3 regions of the Paracidovorax sp. genome follow, and region 1 is predicted to be linked to each of the others. Evidence: predicted binding sites of a transcription regulator. Region 1 holds the regulator's gene; each other region holds the start of a gene.
The links. Region 1 encodes FNR, which switches genes on or off when oxygen is low (the NO sensors DNR and NnrR bind a similar motif). Its sites were predicted from a motif close to TTGATNNNNATCAA; they were not measured.
Positions count from the first base shown of each region.

Region 2: a site for FNR is predicted at 2,204-2,217, ahead of AC3A84_RS02760 (universal stress protein). Genes of this name have one in related genera too.
Region 3: a site for FNR is predicted at 2,952-2,965, ahead of AC3A84_RS11765 (universal stress protein). Genes of this name have one in related genera too.

Region 1 is NZ_JBXYZY010000003.1:178,543-183,794, reverse strand. Features, by position in the region: gene hemN (oxygen-independent coproporphyrinogen III oxidase) at 1-937, opposite strand, end outside; gene fnr (fumarate/nitrate reduction transcriptional regulator Fnr) at 1,149-1,874, shown strand; gene AC3A84_RS04665 (hypothetical protein) at 1,928-2,215, opposite strand; gene AC3A84_RS04660 (FixH family protein) at 2,244-2,528, opposite strand; gene ccoG (cytochrome c oxidase accessory protein CcoG) at 2,607-4,037, opposite strand; gene ccoP (cytochrome-c oxidase, cbb3-type subunit III) at 4,179-5,099, opposite strand; gene AC3A84_RS04645 (cbb3-type cytochrome oxidase subunit 3) at 5,175-5,252, opposite strand, start outside.
Region 2 is NZ_JBXYZY010000001.1:599,354-604,605, reverse strand. Features, by position in the region: gene AC3A84_RS02770 (alpha/beta hydrolase) at 1-466, shown strand, start outside; gene AC3A84_RS02765 (tripartite tricarboxylate transporter substrate binding protein) at 563-1,546, shown strand; gene AC3A84_RS02760 (universal stress protein) at 1,682-2,119, opposite strand; gene AC3A84_RS02755 (2OG-Fe dioxygenase family protein) at 2,241-3,008, opposite strand; gene AC3A84_RS02750 (PilZ domain-containing protein) at 3,156-3,569, shown strand; gene AC3A84_RS02745 (long-chain fatty acid--CoA ligase) at 3,576-5,252, opposite strand, start outside.
Region 3 is NZ_JBXYZY010000029.1:117,915-123,166, reverse strand. Features, by position in the region: gene AC3A84_RS11780 (D-amino acid dehydrogenase) at 1-718, opposite strand, end outside; gene AC3A84_RS11775 (LysR family transcriptional regulator ArgP) at 808-1,728, shown strand; gene AC3A84_RS11770 (TetR/AcrR family transcriptional regulator) at 1,837-2,460, shown strand; gene AC3A84_RS11765 (universal stress protein) at 2,475-2,897, opposite strand; gene AC3A84_RS11760 (metallophosphoesterase) at 3,022-3,903, opposite strand; gene AC3A84_RS11755 (LysR family transcriptional regulator) at 3,900-4,886, opposite strand; gene AC3A84_RS11750 (hypothetical protein) at 5,016-5,252, shown strand, end outside.

The DNA of each region.
Region 1 (5,252 bases):
AATTGCGATGCAGCCGGCCCTGGCGCTTGGCCACGGCCAAAGGATCGTGCGGCAAAGCGAAATGGTCCATGCCTACATACACATAGCCTGCGTCGCCCAAGGACTGGAGCGAGCGCGAGAGCATGGACACCTTGGCAGAAGCCTGCGGCAGCTCGGCCGTGACGATGCGCCGCTGCGGCTTGAAGCGCTCCGGCAGGTGGGCATAGGCGTAGAGGGCGATGCGGTCTGGCCGCAGCAGCGCGATCTGCTCCAGCGTACGGTCGAAGGACTCGGGCGTCTGGCGGGGCAGGCCGTAGATCAGATCGACATTGATCGACTCGAAGCCGAGGCGCCGGGCGGCCTCCACGAGGCTGAACACCTGGGCAGAGGGCTGTACCCGGTGGACGGCCTTCTGCACTTCGGGGTCGAAGTCCTGCACGCCGAAGCTCAGGCGGTTGAAGCCCAGCTCGGCCAGCACGGCCAGGCGCTCCTCGGTCACGGTGCGCGGATCCACCTCGATCGAGTATTCACCGCCCGGCACCAGCGCGAAGCTGCGCCGCAAAATGGCCATGAGTTCGCGCAGCGCCGCATCCGGCAGGAAGGTGGGGCTGCCGCCGCCCAGGTGCAGCTGGCTTACGGGCTGCCCCACCCCGCACTGCGCGGTGTGCAGGTCAATCTCGCGGCTCAAATAGCGCAAGTAGGTGGTGGCGCGCTCGGGGTGGCGCGTGATGATCTTGTTGCAAGCGCAGTAATAGCAGAGCGATTCGCAGAACGGAATATGCACATAAAGGGAGAGCGGAAGCGCCATCGAGGCTGCTCCGGCGCGCCGCTGCTGCAACGCGAGGACATACTCGTCCTGCCCGAATGCCTCGACGAACCGGTCCGCCGTCGGATAGGAGGTGTAGCGTGGCCCTGGCACGTCGAAGCGACGCAGTAGCTCGGGAGTGACAGCATTCATGAGGAATTCCTTGGGGTCCGGCTCCGAACTTTGCCGCAGGGCCCCTCGGCCGTCCTTGATGTGCATCAAGCGATGTCTGCAAGCGCGCTGAGACAATCAGCAGAGACGTCAATGAATTGAAACCTCTTGTGCGATAGGGCCCCTGGGCCGTACCGCACGACCGTCGCCGGTTCGCCCGATGCGACGAAGCCACTACAGGAGCTCCGTGCATATGAATCCGCAAACCATCAAAGTGGCCTGCTCCAACTGCAACCTGCGCGAACTGTGCATGCCCATGGGCCTGAACGAGCAGCAGCTGCAACGGATCGACGAGATCGTCGCCGTGCGCCGCAAGGTCAAGCGCGGGGGAACTCTGTTCCGCAATGGCGAGGCCTTCACTTCGCTCTTCGCCATCCGCACCGGCTTCTTCAAGACCTGCGTGGCCACGGAGGACGGCCGCGACCAGGTGACAGGCTTCCAGATGGCCGGCGAGATCATTGGCCTGGACGGCATCGTGAACGACCACCATAGCTGCGACGCCGTCGCGCTGGAAGATGCCGAGGTCTGCGTCATGCCCTTCGACCGCATCGAAGAACTGTCGCGCGAGGTCACGGCCCTGCAGAACCATGTGCACAAGATCATGAGCCGCGAGATCGTGCGCGAGCACGGCGTGATGCTCCTGCTGGGCAGCATGCGCGCCGAGGAGCGGTTGGCGGCCTTCCTGCTGAACCTGGTGCAGCGTCTGCATGCCCGCGGCTTCTCGCAGTCCGAACTGGTGCTGCGCATGACGCGCGAGGAAATCGGCAGCTACCTGGGCCTGAAGCTCGAGACCGTGAGCCGCACCTTCTCGAAGTTCGTCGAGGAAGGCATCGTCGAGGTGAAGCAGCGCCATGTGCGCATCCTCGACACAGAGGCGCTCAAGCGCATCGTCAACAGCCAGAACCAGGCCTGCCACTGAAGCGACACCCCTCCTAACACCCACTGGGCGCCAGGTGCGCGCGCGCTGCCGTGCTAGCGCGGGTATTTCGCGCAGTCTGCGGGCCGCTCGCATTCCGGCACCGGGCAACGGTTGATCTCGAAGGGCGAGAGCGACAGCAAGGTGGTGAGTGCGCCGGACAGCATGATGATGGCCCAGAACACGAAGAACGCCAGGGTATAGACCCCTTCGCGCGAGAGCGCGAGCGGCTGGTCCGCCCAGTGCAGCGCCTGCGGATCCACACAGGCAAAGACGACCATCTCCATCACGCCCGCCATCAAAAAGGCGGGCCAGGCGATCCACATCAGTCGCTGTTTCAGCATGGTGTCTTCTCCTTCGCGCGAGACGTGCTCAGGGCCGATCCTGCACAGGCGTGGCCGCATGGTTGCGGCCCTTGAGGGCCGGCACCATGGCGGCGGCGTCCTGGCGCAGCGTCTTGTTGATGTCGAGCCCGCGCTGGTAGTAGTCCTCTGCCAGCACCGGATCGGGTCGACTCAGTGCCAGCCAGAGCGTCACCAGGCCTGCGACCACCACGATGGCCGGCCCCGCGATGATGAGCCACACATGGCCGTAGCGCCACCAGGGCTGGGACACGGGCCCGGCTGGCTGCCCGGCGGATGAAACGATGGGGGTCATGCTCACACTCCTTCGCGGCGCACAGTCCGCTTCACCAAGAACCTTGTACCTATTGACGATCGCTTGGGGGCACGGCCATCAGCGCGGCACCAGAAACACCGACTTTTCGGACACCTGCGCCGCTGCTCCCTGGGCGCGCACCTCGAAATACACCGGGTGCGACCCCGGCTCGGCCGAGCCGTAGGGCACCTGCAGCCGCACGGCCACCCAGCGCGCCTCGGCCGGGCCCACCTCCACCTCGGGCTCGGAGGCGACCTCCAGCCCTGTCAGGCCTCGCGCGCCGATACGGTAACGCTGGGGCCCCTCGGTGGCATTCATGATCTGCAGACGGTAAACGTTCTCCAGCCGGCCGCCGGCCACGATGCGCGAGAGCGCGGCGCGGTCGCGCACCACGTCCACCTTGAGCGGCGTACGCCCCACCAGGCTGGCCAGCATGCCGATGCACAGCAGCACCAGCACCGCACTGTAGATCAGCACGCGCGGGCGCAGCACGCGACGCAGTATCTGCGGCTGGCTCCAGCGGCGCTCCACGCCGTTCTGGGTCGAAAAGCGGATCAGGCCCGGCGCATAGCGCATCTTGTCCATCACGGTATTGCAGGCATCCACGCACAGGCCGCAGCCGATGCACTCGTACTGCAGGCCGTTGCGGATGTCGATCCCCACCGGGCAGACCTGCACGCACAGGGTGCAGTCGATGCAGTCGCCGAGCCCCTGCGCCCGAGGGTCGGCCACCGACTTGTTGCGCGGGCCGCGCGGCTCGCCGCGGGCCTGGTCATAGGTCACGATCAGCGTGTCGCTGTCGAACATGGCGCTCTGAAAGCGCGCATAGGGGCACATGTACTTGCACACCTGCTCGCGCATGAAACCGGCGTTGCCGTAGGTGGCAAGGGCGTAGAACGCCACCCAGAAGATCTGCCACGAGCCCTGCAGTGCCAACAGCTCCGCCCCCAGCAGGCGGATGGGCACGAAGTAGCCCACGAAGCTGAAGCCTGTCCAGCCCGCGATGGCGATCCACAGCAACTGCTTGGTGCTCTTCTTGGCGATCTTCTCTGCCGTCCAGCCGCTGCGGTCCAGCCGCAGGCGTGCGCTGCGATCACCTTCCACACGGTGCTCGATCCACATGAAGATCTCGGTATAGACCGTTTGCGGACAGGCGAAGCCGCACCACAGCCGCCCCGCCACCGCAGTGAAGAGGAACAGCGACAGCGCCGAGATGACAAGCAGGCCGGTGAGGTAGATGAAGTCCTGCGGATAGAGCACCAGGCCAAACAGGTAGAACCGGCGTGCGCCCAGGTCGAACAGCACCATCTGCCGCCCACCCCACTGCAGCCACGGCAAGCCGTAGAACACCAGCTGCGTGAGCACGACCATGAGCCAGCGCCAGCGCGCGAAGACGCCACTGATCGCGCGCGGGTAGATCTTCTGCTGCGCCTCGTAGAGCGACTGGCTTTCTGCGGGGACGGGAGTGATCGGTATGACCTTGGCCGGAGGGCCTTCGGCGGGCTTCATGGTGGGTGCCTGTGGCGGGGGCCCGGATGGGTTCCGAGTCGCATGGAAAAAAGGAAAGGAGAAAGCAATGCAGCCGGCGCCGAGGCGCCGGCTCAGGACGTGGACACGGCGGTTGCGTGTGACACGTGCTTCGGGGCTCGCTCAGCGCACGGCGGCGCCGGGCTTGCCGTTCGAAAGACCCCAGACATAGGCCGTCAGCACGTTGATCTGGCTGTCGGTGAGCTTGCCAGCCTGCGCTGGCATCTGGTTGGTCTTGCCGTTGTTGATCATCGCGGTGATCGCGGCCTCACCCCAGCCGTGCAGCCAGATGTCATCGGTGAGGTTGGGCGCGCCCAGCGCCGTGTTGCCCTTGCCATCCATGCCATGGCATGCCGCGCAGGCCGTGAACTTGGACTTGCCCAGCGATGCGCGCAGCGAATCGTGCGGGCTGCCAGAGAGGCTCAGCACGTACTGCGCGAGGTTGCGCACGTCTTCGGGCGATCCCACGGCGGCGGCCATCGGCGGCATCACGCCAATGCGGCCGGCATGGATGGTCTGGTGGATCTGCTCGGGCGCGCCGCCATGCAGCCAGTCGCCATCGGTGAGGTTGGGAAAGCCCTTGCTACCGCGCGCATCGGAGCCGTGGCACTGCGCGCAGTTATTGAGAAAGAGGCGTTCGCCGATGGCCATGGCCTGCGGATCGCGCGCCATGTCTTCAGGCTTCATTTGCGCGAAGCGGGCGTAGAGCGGCTGCAGCTCGGCATCGGCCTTGGCCATCTCGGCCTCGTACTCGCCGCGCTGCGTCCAGCCCAGACGGCCGGAGAAGGCCCCCAGGCCCGGGTAGGCCACCAGATAGGCCACGCCAAAGACCATGGTGATGATGAACAGCCACATCCACCATCGCGGCAGCGGGTTGTTCATCTCGCGCAGGTCTTCGTCCCAGACGTGGCCGGTGGTGTTGTCGGCCGTGGCCTCGACCTTCTTGCGCGAGGTGATCCACAGCAGCAGGGCGCAGGCCAGGATGCCGGCCAGCGTGAGCCCGGCCACATAGAGGGACCAGAAATGGTTGGTGAAATCGCTCATGGGTTCTCTCGTTTCTTGTGCGTGCGGCCGTTCGATCGGTCGGAAAGACCGGCGGAAAGGCCGGCAGTGAGTCCGTCAGTCCTGCACGAAGGGCAGCTGCGCCGCCTCTTCGAAGCGGGCCTGGTTGCGGCGCAGGAACGCCCAGACCCAGAT
Region 2 (5,252 bases), on a different contig from region 1:
CTGGCCCACTGGCTTGCTGCTGCTGTCGGCATCGGGGCTGGACCCCGGCGAAGCGGGAGCACTGCAGGCTCAGCGCCTGGGAGCAGCGGGAGCATGGCACGCTTTGGAACGCAAGGCACAAGGGCCCCAACCCGATGCGGCATGGGCACAAGGCCGGCCGCTGGGATATTGGCGCGACCTGTTCCGCTGGCGTGTGGCCGATGAGTTGATCGGCGGCCCATGGCCGATCCTGCAGGTGTGGGGCGGCGCTGATGCCGCCGTGCCAGCAGAAGCCTACGAGCGTTTCGCCGCACGCGCTGCACAGAGGCCGGCCCCATTCTGCAGCTGGCGCATGCCAGGTGCAGACCACGGCCTGCAGGGGGCCGATGGCTCTGACGGCGTGCAACGCGTCTGGGCGCGTCTCGATGCCGCGCCACAGGCGGATGCAGTCTGTGCGGCCATCGAGCGCGCGCACCCACGGCCCTGACCACACCGACACCACCGAGCATCGATCTTGCCGCCGCCCCAGGCACAATCTGCGCGAGTACTGGGATTCAACAACCGCACGGAGACACACAACATCATGATTCGCACCCTGCTGTCCTTCACCGCCCTCGCCTTCGTGGCCGCCACCGGCGCGCACGCGCAAGGCGCCGCGGCGCCGGCCGACTACCCCAACAAGCCCATCCGCATGATCGTGCCCTTCCCGCCCGGCGGCGGCACCGACATTCTGGCGCGCCTGGTGGGTACCAAGCTGGGCGAGACCGCGCACTGGACGGTGGTGGCAGACAACCGCGCCGGTGCGGGCGGCACGGTGGGCATCACCGAAGCCGTGAAGGCCGCGCCCACCGGCTACGACATCGTGATGGGCCAGAAGGACAACCTGGTCATCGGGCCCTGGCTGTACAAGAACCTACCCTGGGACACGACGCGCGACCTTACTCCCGTCGCCCATGTGGCCTACACCCCGGTGCTGATCGCGACCAGCGCACAGTCCCGCTTCAAGACCCTGGCCGACGTCGTGGCTGCCGCCAAGGCCAAGCCGGGCAGCATCACCTATGGCTCGCCGGGCAACGGCACCTCCATTCACTTGGCAGGCGATCTGTTCGAGAAGGCCGCGGGAGTGAAGCTGGTCCATGTGCCGTACAAGGGCTCCAGCCCCGCGCTGATGGATGCGCTCTCGGGCAATGTGGACTTGCTGGTGTCGTCCGTGCCCTCGGCCATGGGCCAGATCAAGTCGGGCAAGCTGCGCCCGCTGGCCGTGACCTCCGCCAAGCGCAGCTCCAGCCTGCCTGATGTGCCGACGGTGTCCGAATCGGGCTATGCGGGGTTCGACGTCAGCACCTGGTACGGCCTGCTCGCGCCCGCGAACACGCCGGCCGGCGTAGTCAACCGCATCCATGCAGAGGTCAACAAGCTTCTGGCCCTGCCCGATGTCAAGGCTGCCATCCAGGCCCAGGGCGCGGAGCCCGAGGCGATGTCGGTGGCGCAGTTCGGCGCCCTGATCAAGGCCGACCACGCGAAGTGGAAGGGTATCGTGGAAGCCTCGGGCGCCAAGATAGAGTGACCAGAGGCCCCGGCGCGGGGCCCCTTCTGCGCCCCAAGACAGGGGCTCCCGCAGGAGGCCCAGCGCCGCATCAACCCAAGAGGGCGGGGGCGCAGGAACATCTCACGCCAGCGCGCGGCGCGCGTCGGCGCACGCTTAGTCGCGCACCACCAGCACGGGCACGTGGGCCACGCCCAGCACGCGCTGGGTCACGCTGCCCAGCACCAGCTTTTCCAGGCCGCGCCGGCCGTGCGAGCCCATGACGATCAGGTCGGCGCCGGTGGTTTCGGCAGCGCGGGCGATGCCGTCGTGGATGGCATGGCCTTCGCCGATGGTCGTCTCCACGGCCACACCCGCCTGCTCAAAGACCGCCTTGGCGGCATCCAGCGCAGTGTTGGCTTCCGCGGTGGCGGCCGTCAGGTACTGCGACTGGCCGTAGGCGAAGTCGGCTCCGACGCCGGTGAAGGGGTACGGGTCCACCACATAGAGTGCCGTCACCTTGCTGCCGAAGATCTTGGCCAGGCCTGCTGCCTTGGTCGCCGCGTTCAGCGCGGTATTGGAACCATCGACGGGAATCAGGATGTGCTTGAACATGAGAGGTGCTCCTTGACAGTGGATGAACGGCCACGCACGGCCGGGCTCATGCCGACAGTGTGGCAGCGCCGCCAGGTGCGGATCTTGATGTCCGTCATAGCCCGGGGCTTTCGGCACAGGCTCAGGAGGCGGCCTGCTGAAAGCCGCCGCGCCGGCAGGTGACGACCAGCGTATCGCGCCAGCCTCCCTCTGCCAAGGGCTGGATGGGCGTGGTCTCATGGATCATGCGGGCATCGTCCAGCAGCAGCAACGACCAGGGTTCGGTCAGGGTGAAACGCTGGCCGAATGGGCCCGTGGCTTCGAAGATACGGGTCTCGCCACCCTTGACGCCCTCGCGCGCAACGAGAAAGACGGCCACCAGATCGACTCCATCACGGTGAGCGCCTTCGGGCGTGGGCCGGCCTATGCCGCCGGCGGTGTCGATGCGGAACTGGTGCGCCTCCATGAACCAGCGCTCGGGCGTGGAGGCGAGCGCCGATTGCGCCAGCCCCGCCAGCGCGGCCATCAGCCGCTGCCAGGCCGGTGCGGCCAGTACCGCCTCTTCCATGGGCGCGAACCAGCGCTCCATGCCGCCGTGCAGCGCGTTGTATTCCAGAGGCTGCCAGTGCGCGCGGTGCGGCACGGCGTGCAGGGCGAAGGGCTCGCCCACGGCGCCGGGTTCCGCCACGAAGCTCGCATGCCGGCGGCGACGGTACCGGCCGCCGTCCTTCAAGAACTCATCAGGCGGCAGATCGCCCCAGCCGGCGCCCAGTGCCTGCAGCCCGGCCAACTCCACGCCCGCCCAAGCGGCCACGTCCTGCGGACGGACGACCGCATGCCCGGCGGATTGCAATTGCTGGGCAAGGCCCCCCAGGTGGGCATAGGGAGGCGAGAAGGTCACTTGGCTCATAGGGCAGCAAGCTTAAGGCACGGCGGACGAGCCAGTGTCGAAACGAGACGGGTCCACGCGATGGAAATCACCCTCGCGTACTGAACGGGCTGCACCCGTGTTGGACGCCCTGCGCTAGCATGCCGGGCAAGCATCAGGAGTTCACCCATGGTCTCAGAGCGCCGCCAGTTCATCCGCATCGCGTTCGACGCACCCGCCCAGTTCACCACCGGCCACGGCACCGTCGCGGCCCAGGTTCTGGACCTCTCGCTCAAGGGCGCGTTGCTGCGCGTACCGCCCGATCTGGCGCTGGCCGTGGGCATGCCCTGCCTGCTGGCAATCCCGCTCGGGCCGGACGACGCGCACATCTCCATGTCGGCCGAACTCGCACATGTCGACCGGCGGACAGACGGGACGCTGGTCGGCCTGCTGTGCCGTGTGATCGACCTCGACAGCGTGACGCATCTGCGCCGCCTGATCGAGTTGCAAATGGACGATCCGGCCCTGCTGGACCGGGAGCTGGCCGAACTGGCCGACCCAGGGCCTGCTCCATCGAACCACCCCCGCCAGATGCCGGCCTGAACTGTCCTAGGCCGGTTCGGCCTCCTGCAACGCGCGCCACATCACCTTGCCACTGCCGCTCTTGGGCAGCGCGTCGGCGAACTGAACGATGCGCGGGGCTTTGTAGACGGCCATGTTGTCGTGGCACCAAGCGACGATCTCGGCCTCGGATACCCGCCCGCGCTGCTCGCTGCGCAGCACCACCACCGCCTTGACGGTCTCTCCGCGATAGGCATCGCGCGCGGAGATCACACAGGCTTCCTGGATCGCAGGGTGACGGAACATCAGCGCCTCCACCTCGGCCGGCCAGACCTTGAAGCCGCTGGCGTTGATCATGCGCTTGAGCCGGTCGGTGAGGAAGAAGTAGCCCTCCTCGTCCATGTGCCCCAGGTCGCCCGAGCGGAAGAAGCGCTTGCCGTCCAGTTTGATGAACGCGGCCTCGGTGGCGTCGGGCCGTTTCCAGTAGCCGTCGAACACCTCGGGGCCGTGGATGACGATCTCGCCCTGCTCGCCCACGGGCAACTCGCGCAGCGTGTCCGGGTCCACCACGCGCGCATCCGTGCTCATGAAGGGAATGCCCAGGCATTGCTGCTTGGGATGATCCGGCGGATTGGCATGCGAGGGCGCGGCGGTCTCGGTGAGGCCATAGCCTTCGGAATAGCGCAGCCCGTACTGCTCGAAGAGGCGCTGGGCCACGGCCTGCGGCATGGCCGCGCCGCCGCCACCGATATAGCTCAGGCTCGACAGGTCGTATTCAGCGAAGCGCGGGCTGCCCAGCAGGTCGATGACCATGGTGGGGATATTGGTCCAACTGGTGACGCGGTAGTGCGAGATGAGCCGGCCCGCCAGATCCCTATCCCAGCGCGGCATGATGACCAGCGTACCGCCGCAGTAGATGGTGGTGTGCATCATGCTCACCATGCCCGTGATGTGGAACATGGGCACCACCGCCAGCACCACGCTCTCTGGCGTGGCCGTGCCCCACAGGCTGCCGGCGACGGTGTTGTGCATGATGCTGCGGTGCGGGTGGATGCAGCCCTTGGGCAGGCCGGTGGTGCCGCTGGTGTAGGGCAGCACGGCCAGATCGCCGGACGCCGCCTCGTGCGCCGGCGCGGGTTCGGTGCAGGCCAGCGCCTCGGTCCAGGCATGGACCTCGCCGCCCGCCAGCGTGGGCAGCGCGTGCCGGCCACAGAGCCAGTCGCGCCATTGGGGAGGCACGGCATCGGCGCCCCCGGCATCCGGGTCGAACGCGTCGCTGAAATGAGTGACGATCACATGGCGCAGACCCGACTCGGACGGTAGCCCGGCGCTGGCCTGGCAGATGTCGGCCGCCAGATCGGCGGTGGTGATGGCCGCGCGGCTGTCGGGATCGGTGATGTAGTGCTTGAGTTCCTCCGCCCGGTTCATCGGATTGACCGGCACCACCACCGCGTTGGCTCGCAGGATGGCGAAATGCGCAACCACCAGCTGCGGGCAGTTCTGCATGCAGAGCATCACGCGGTCGCCCTTGCGCACGCCCAGGCCATGCAGCCGCGCGGCCAGGCGCTCGGCGGAATCAGCCAGCTCGCGGTAGGACATCTGCGCGCCGAAGAAGACCAATGCGGCCTTGTCCGGATAGCGGCGGGCATTGGTCGCGAGGTTGTCCCAGAGCGAGGTGGCGGGCACCCGCAGCGCGTGCGGCAGCCGGCGCGGCCAGAATCGGTA
Region 3 (5,252 bases), on a different contig from region 1:
GCACGGTGACTGATTCGATCGCACCGCCGGCCTGGTTCAGCCGCACGACATCGTGGCCGTAGAGGAACTGCACGCCGCGCTCGGCGCAGCGGCGGGCCAGCTCCTGGGTGAAGACGCGGGCATCGCCGCTCTCATCGGTGCTGGTGTAGGTGCCGCCTTTGATGCGGTCGCCGTAGGCCTGGAAGGCCGGCTCGATCTTCAGCAGCTCGTCGCGGCTGACCAGGCGGCGCTGCACGCCGTAGCGGCGCATCAGGTCCACTGCGTGGCCAGCGGCGTCGAAGGATTTCTCGTCGGTATAGAAATGGGCGATACCGCGTTCGAGTCGGTTGTATTCGATGCCGGTAGCGCGCACCACGTCCTTCAGCGCCTCATGGCTGTAGGCGCCCAGGGCCACGATCTGCTGCACGTTGCGCTCGAAGGCGGCGTCGTTGCACTGCGCCAGGAACTTCAGGCCCCAGCGCCATTGCTCCCAGTCGAACTGCGGGCGAAACAGCAGCGGCGCCTCCTTGTCGAACATCCACTTGAGCGCCTTCCAGGGCGCGTCGCGGTTGGCCCAGGGTTCGCAGTAGCTCACCGAGATCTGCGCCGCGTTGGCGAAACTCGTCTCCAGCGCCGCATCGGGCTGGCGATCGACCACAGTGACCTCATGGCCCTGCTCAAGCAGATGCCAGGCGGTGGAAATGCCGATGATGCCGGCGCCGAGAACGATGGTTTTCATAGCTGTGCAGTGTGCTGTCCGTTGGCTTGAATTAAAAGCGAAATTAAACTTGCTCCGAATTCATCAGACACACTTATAGAGAGTCCGCCATGAGCACCTACGACCCCGCAGCCCTCGAGTGTCTGGCCGCCATCGTGGAAGAGGGCGGGTTCGAGCGCGCGGCGCAGCGCCTGAACGTCACGCAGTCGGCCGTTTCGCAGCGGCTGCGCGCGCTGGAGGCGCAGGTGGGATCGGTGCTCATCGTGCGCAGCCGGCCGCTCAAGCCCACCAGCGCCGGGCAGCTGCTGCTCAAGCACACCAAGCAGCTGCGCCTGCTGCGCGCCGACCTGGAGCGCGACCTGCAGGACCTCGCCCCCAGCGCGCCGGGCGGCGGGCGCGAGGACGAGCGCATTTCCATCGCCATCAACGCCGACAGCATCGCCACCTGGGCGCTGGACGCGCTGCACGCCCTGGTGCGCCAGCGCCTGCCGCTGGAGATCATCGCGGATGACCAGGACTTCACCCAGGAATGGCTGCGATCGGGCCAGGTGCTGGGCTGCGTGACCACGCTCAAGAGCGCTCTGCGTGGCTGCAAGGTCGTGCCGCTCGGCGCCATGCCTTATGTGGCCGTGGCGGCGCCGGACCTCGCTCGCCGCTACCTCCCGCAAGGGCTGACGGCGCACAACTTCCGCGACGTGGCTTTCGTCGCCTTCAACCGCAAGGACGACCTGCAGGCGGAATTCGTCGCCCGCACTTTCGGCCTGAAGCGCGTGGCGCTGCAGCAGTTGTTCGTGCCCAGCTCCGAAGGCCAGGTCCGCGCCGTGGTCGCTGGCTGGGGCGCCAGCGTGGTTCCTGAGGCGCTGGCCCGCCCGCTGCTGGACGATGGCCGGCTGGTGGACCTGGCTGCCGGCCATACGCTGCCGGTGCAACTCTATTGGCACTGCTGGAATCTGGAGTCCGACGTGCTGGACGCGCTGACCGATGCGCTCACCAGTGCAGCAGCCCATGCGCTGCGGTCCACGCCCGGCTGACGCCGCACGCATGCCGGCCATGACGGTGCGACGTGTGACTGTCTTGCAACATGTTGCCGGCCGCGCTCCGGTGATTCGGCGGGGTTGAGTCAGGCTATCGATAAGATCATGGCGATGAACATTTTGCAGCTCCGCCGCTCCTTCAAGGAGCAGATGCACCAGGCGCGTGAGCAGGCCATTGTTGTCGCCGCCAGCCGTTTGATGGGGGAAAAGGGCTTCGAGGCCATGACCGTGGATGAGGTGGCCAGCGCCGCTGGAATCGCCAAGGCCAGCCTCTACAAACACTTCGCGGGCAAGGACGAACTCTGCGCGGCCGCCATGGTGCATGCCGTGGAGCGCGCCAACCAGTTCCTGGCCGGCCTGGACCCGGCGCTCTCGGCGCTCGCCCGGCTGAGTCTGCTGCTGCGTTGGCTGCTCGAATTGCAGCTCACCGACGAGATGCCGCTCATGCTGAGCCGCAATTCGGGCCTGGCCGCCGCGCTGGGGGGGTGCGAGCCCTATCAGGCATCGCTGAGCCTGCTGCGCACGCAGGTCCAGGAGTGGGTTCTGGAGGCGCAGAAGTCGGGCGACATCAGCAGCGCCCTGCCGGCCGAGTTGATCGTGTGCGCGCTCTTCGCGCGCTCGGCCGACCCCATGCTGACTCTGCTGCGCGAACGCGGCGGCTACAGCGACGAGCAGGTCGTGGACTGGGTGGTGCAGACCTGCCTGGCGGGCCTCGCCGCGCGGCGCTGACGCGGCCGGAGCACTCAGCGAACGAGCAGCACCGGTACGCGGCTGTTGGCCAGCACCTGCGTGCTGACCGAGCCCATCACCAGATTGCCCAGCGCACCGTGGCCGTGCGTGCCCATCACCAGCAGGTCATAGCGGCCCGAGTCGGCCACCTTGGCGATGGTCTCGCCCACCGGGCCGACCTTGACGATGGTCTTGATCTGCACGCCGTGGCGGGCGAGGAACTTGTCCACCGGCGCCATGACCTTCTCGCCCTCTTCGGCGTAATACTTGTCCACCACCTGCTTGCCCAGGGCGGCGCGCGCACGCGGCGGCAGCTGGGGCTGAACGGTAACGGCGGTGAAGCTGTGCGTGCCGGCCAGCAACTCCTGGTGGGTGGCCAGGTAGGCGAGCATCTTCTTGGTGTAGGGACTGCCGTCCACGGCGAGCAGGATGTTCATGCGATGTCTCCAGGGTGGGGAATGCCAGACTAAAGCGGGCGAACGTCTGCCGTCTTGACCTGGGTCATTGCCCGGCAGGTTCCGGCGCCGCGCGCTGCGCAGGGATGGTGCCCCGTGCCGCCCATCATACGGTCACGGTTGCATGGGGCTGGAACGATGCCTGCTCGCCTTTGCGGGCATAACCCAGCGGGTTCGCAACCACGCGGCAGCGCCAGGGCGTGCCGTCGTCGCGGGTACCCTGGACGGTGTAGTCGCTGGGTGCGTGCAGGTGGCCGTGCAGCCAGAGGTCGGCATGGGGCAGCAGGCCATCGAGCGCGTTGCAGAACCCGGCCGTGCCGGGCACCAGGCCGTAGCGGGGGTCGGCGCTCAGCAGGCTGGGCGCGAAGTGGGTGACTGCCACCGTCGGCCCTTCTGTCCAGGGTGCTGCGAGTGCATCGCGCAGCCAGGACTGGCAGGCGAGGGCTTCTTCGCGCATGGCCTCTGCCAGGAAGGGCTCGCCCGCGCGCGTGCCGCCCGTCTTCTTCAGGTAGAAGTTCGCAGCGCGGAAGGCCTTGTCGCGCAGGCGCAGGCGCCGCGTGACGTCGTGGGCGTGCTCGTGTTCGGCCAGGGCGTCGAAGTCGCTCCAGAGCGTGGTGCCGACGAAGCGCACGCCGCCCAGCGCCAGGGTGGCGCGGTCCAGCCAGGCGATGCCCAGCCGCTCGCAGGTGCGTTGCAGGCGCACTCGCGCGGCGTCGAAGTCCTGTGCGTCGTATTCGTGGTTGCCCGGCACGAACAGCACGGGGACCGGCCAGCCCGCGTGCTGGGGCAGTGGCGAGAAGCGCGCCAGGCCAAAGTCTTCGTCTTCCAGCTGCGAGCCGGTCTGGTAGGAGCCGATGTCGCCCGCCAGCACCAGCACGTCGGCGCCGGGCGCGGGGGTGGCGGTGAAGTGGGGGTGGGTTTCCAGGTGCAGGTCGGACAGCAGCTGGATGGTGGTTTTCTTCTGCCTCGTCGGCGTCGCTTGCGTCATTTCGCCGATTGTGGCGTGAGCGCCTCTTGGGGTGCGCCGCTGCGGCGGCCCGAGCGCTCCATCGCGTCGCGCAGCCAGCGGTGGCCACCGTCGTGCCGGCGGCTGCGGTGCCAGAGCGCATCGACATGCACGGTGGGCAGCGGCATGGGCAGCGGTCGCCAAACGAGTTCGTTCGTGAGGCTGGCCACGCCTACGAAGTGCCGCGGCAGCACGGTCAGCAGGTCGCTGGCGGCCACCACGCGGCCGGCGGTGAAGAACTGGTTCACCGTGAGCACCACGCGCCGCTCGCGGCCCAGCGCCGTCAGCGCCTCGTCGATGAAGCCGTAGGGCCGGCCCGAAAAGCTCACCAACAGATGGCGGGCCGCGCAGAAGCGGTCGAGCGTCAGCGGCACGCCCGCCAGCGGGTGGCCTTGGCGCATCACGCAGACGTATTCGCCGTCGTAGATGCGCGTGCTCTCGTAGGCGACCAGGTTGCCCGATTGCGCGCGTGCCGTCAGGTCGGCCATCACGGCGGGAAAGTAGCCCACGGCCAGGTCGGCGGCCTCGTCGTCCAGCAACTGGCGCGGGTCGCGCGTGGTCAGCGGCACCACGCGCAGCGAGACGCCTGGCGCCTCGCGTTCGAGGATCTCCATCAGTGGCGGTATCAGCATGGCACCCGTCGCATCTGCCATTGCCAGCACGAAGGCGGTGTTGGCTGTCGCAGGGTCGAAATCGCCCGGCGCGAGCGACTGCTGCAGCTGCGCGAGCGCGGCGCGCACCGCCGGCCAGAGCGCCTGCGCGCGCGGCGTGGGCTCCACGCCCTGGCCGCTGCGCACCAGCAATTCGTCGCCCAGCGCATCGCGCAGCCGGCGCAGGGCGTTGCTCACGGCCGGCTGGGTGAGCGACAGCGTCTCGGCGGCGCGTGTCAGGTTGCGTTCCGACATCACGGCGTCGAACACGCGCAGCAGGTTCAGGTCGAAGGTTCTGAAATTGAGGGGCTGCATGCGTTCATCATCACTCGGATGAATGACTGGGATTCAAGATATAAAGTGGACTGCGGTTGGGGTAAACCCTATGATTCACCCCACTAGCCCGGCAATTTCGCCACAAGCGGCTTACAAGGGTTTCACATCATGACCAGCTTCGTCCAAGTCGATTACCGCACCGAACACCCCGGCGTGCAGCGCGTCGAGAACGCCGCCGCCACCCTCAAGGGCGCCTACGCCAACGTCACCAGCGCCCGTGCCGGCGCCTCCCTGCTGCTTGCCGCCATCGTGGCCGCGCTGCTGGTGGTGGCCAACAAGTTCATCGACAGCTGGGGCGAAGGCCACCTGCTGGCAGCCTGGATGGTGCTGTGGATGGTCGCCTTC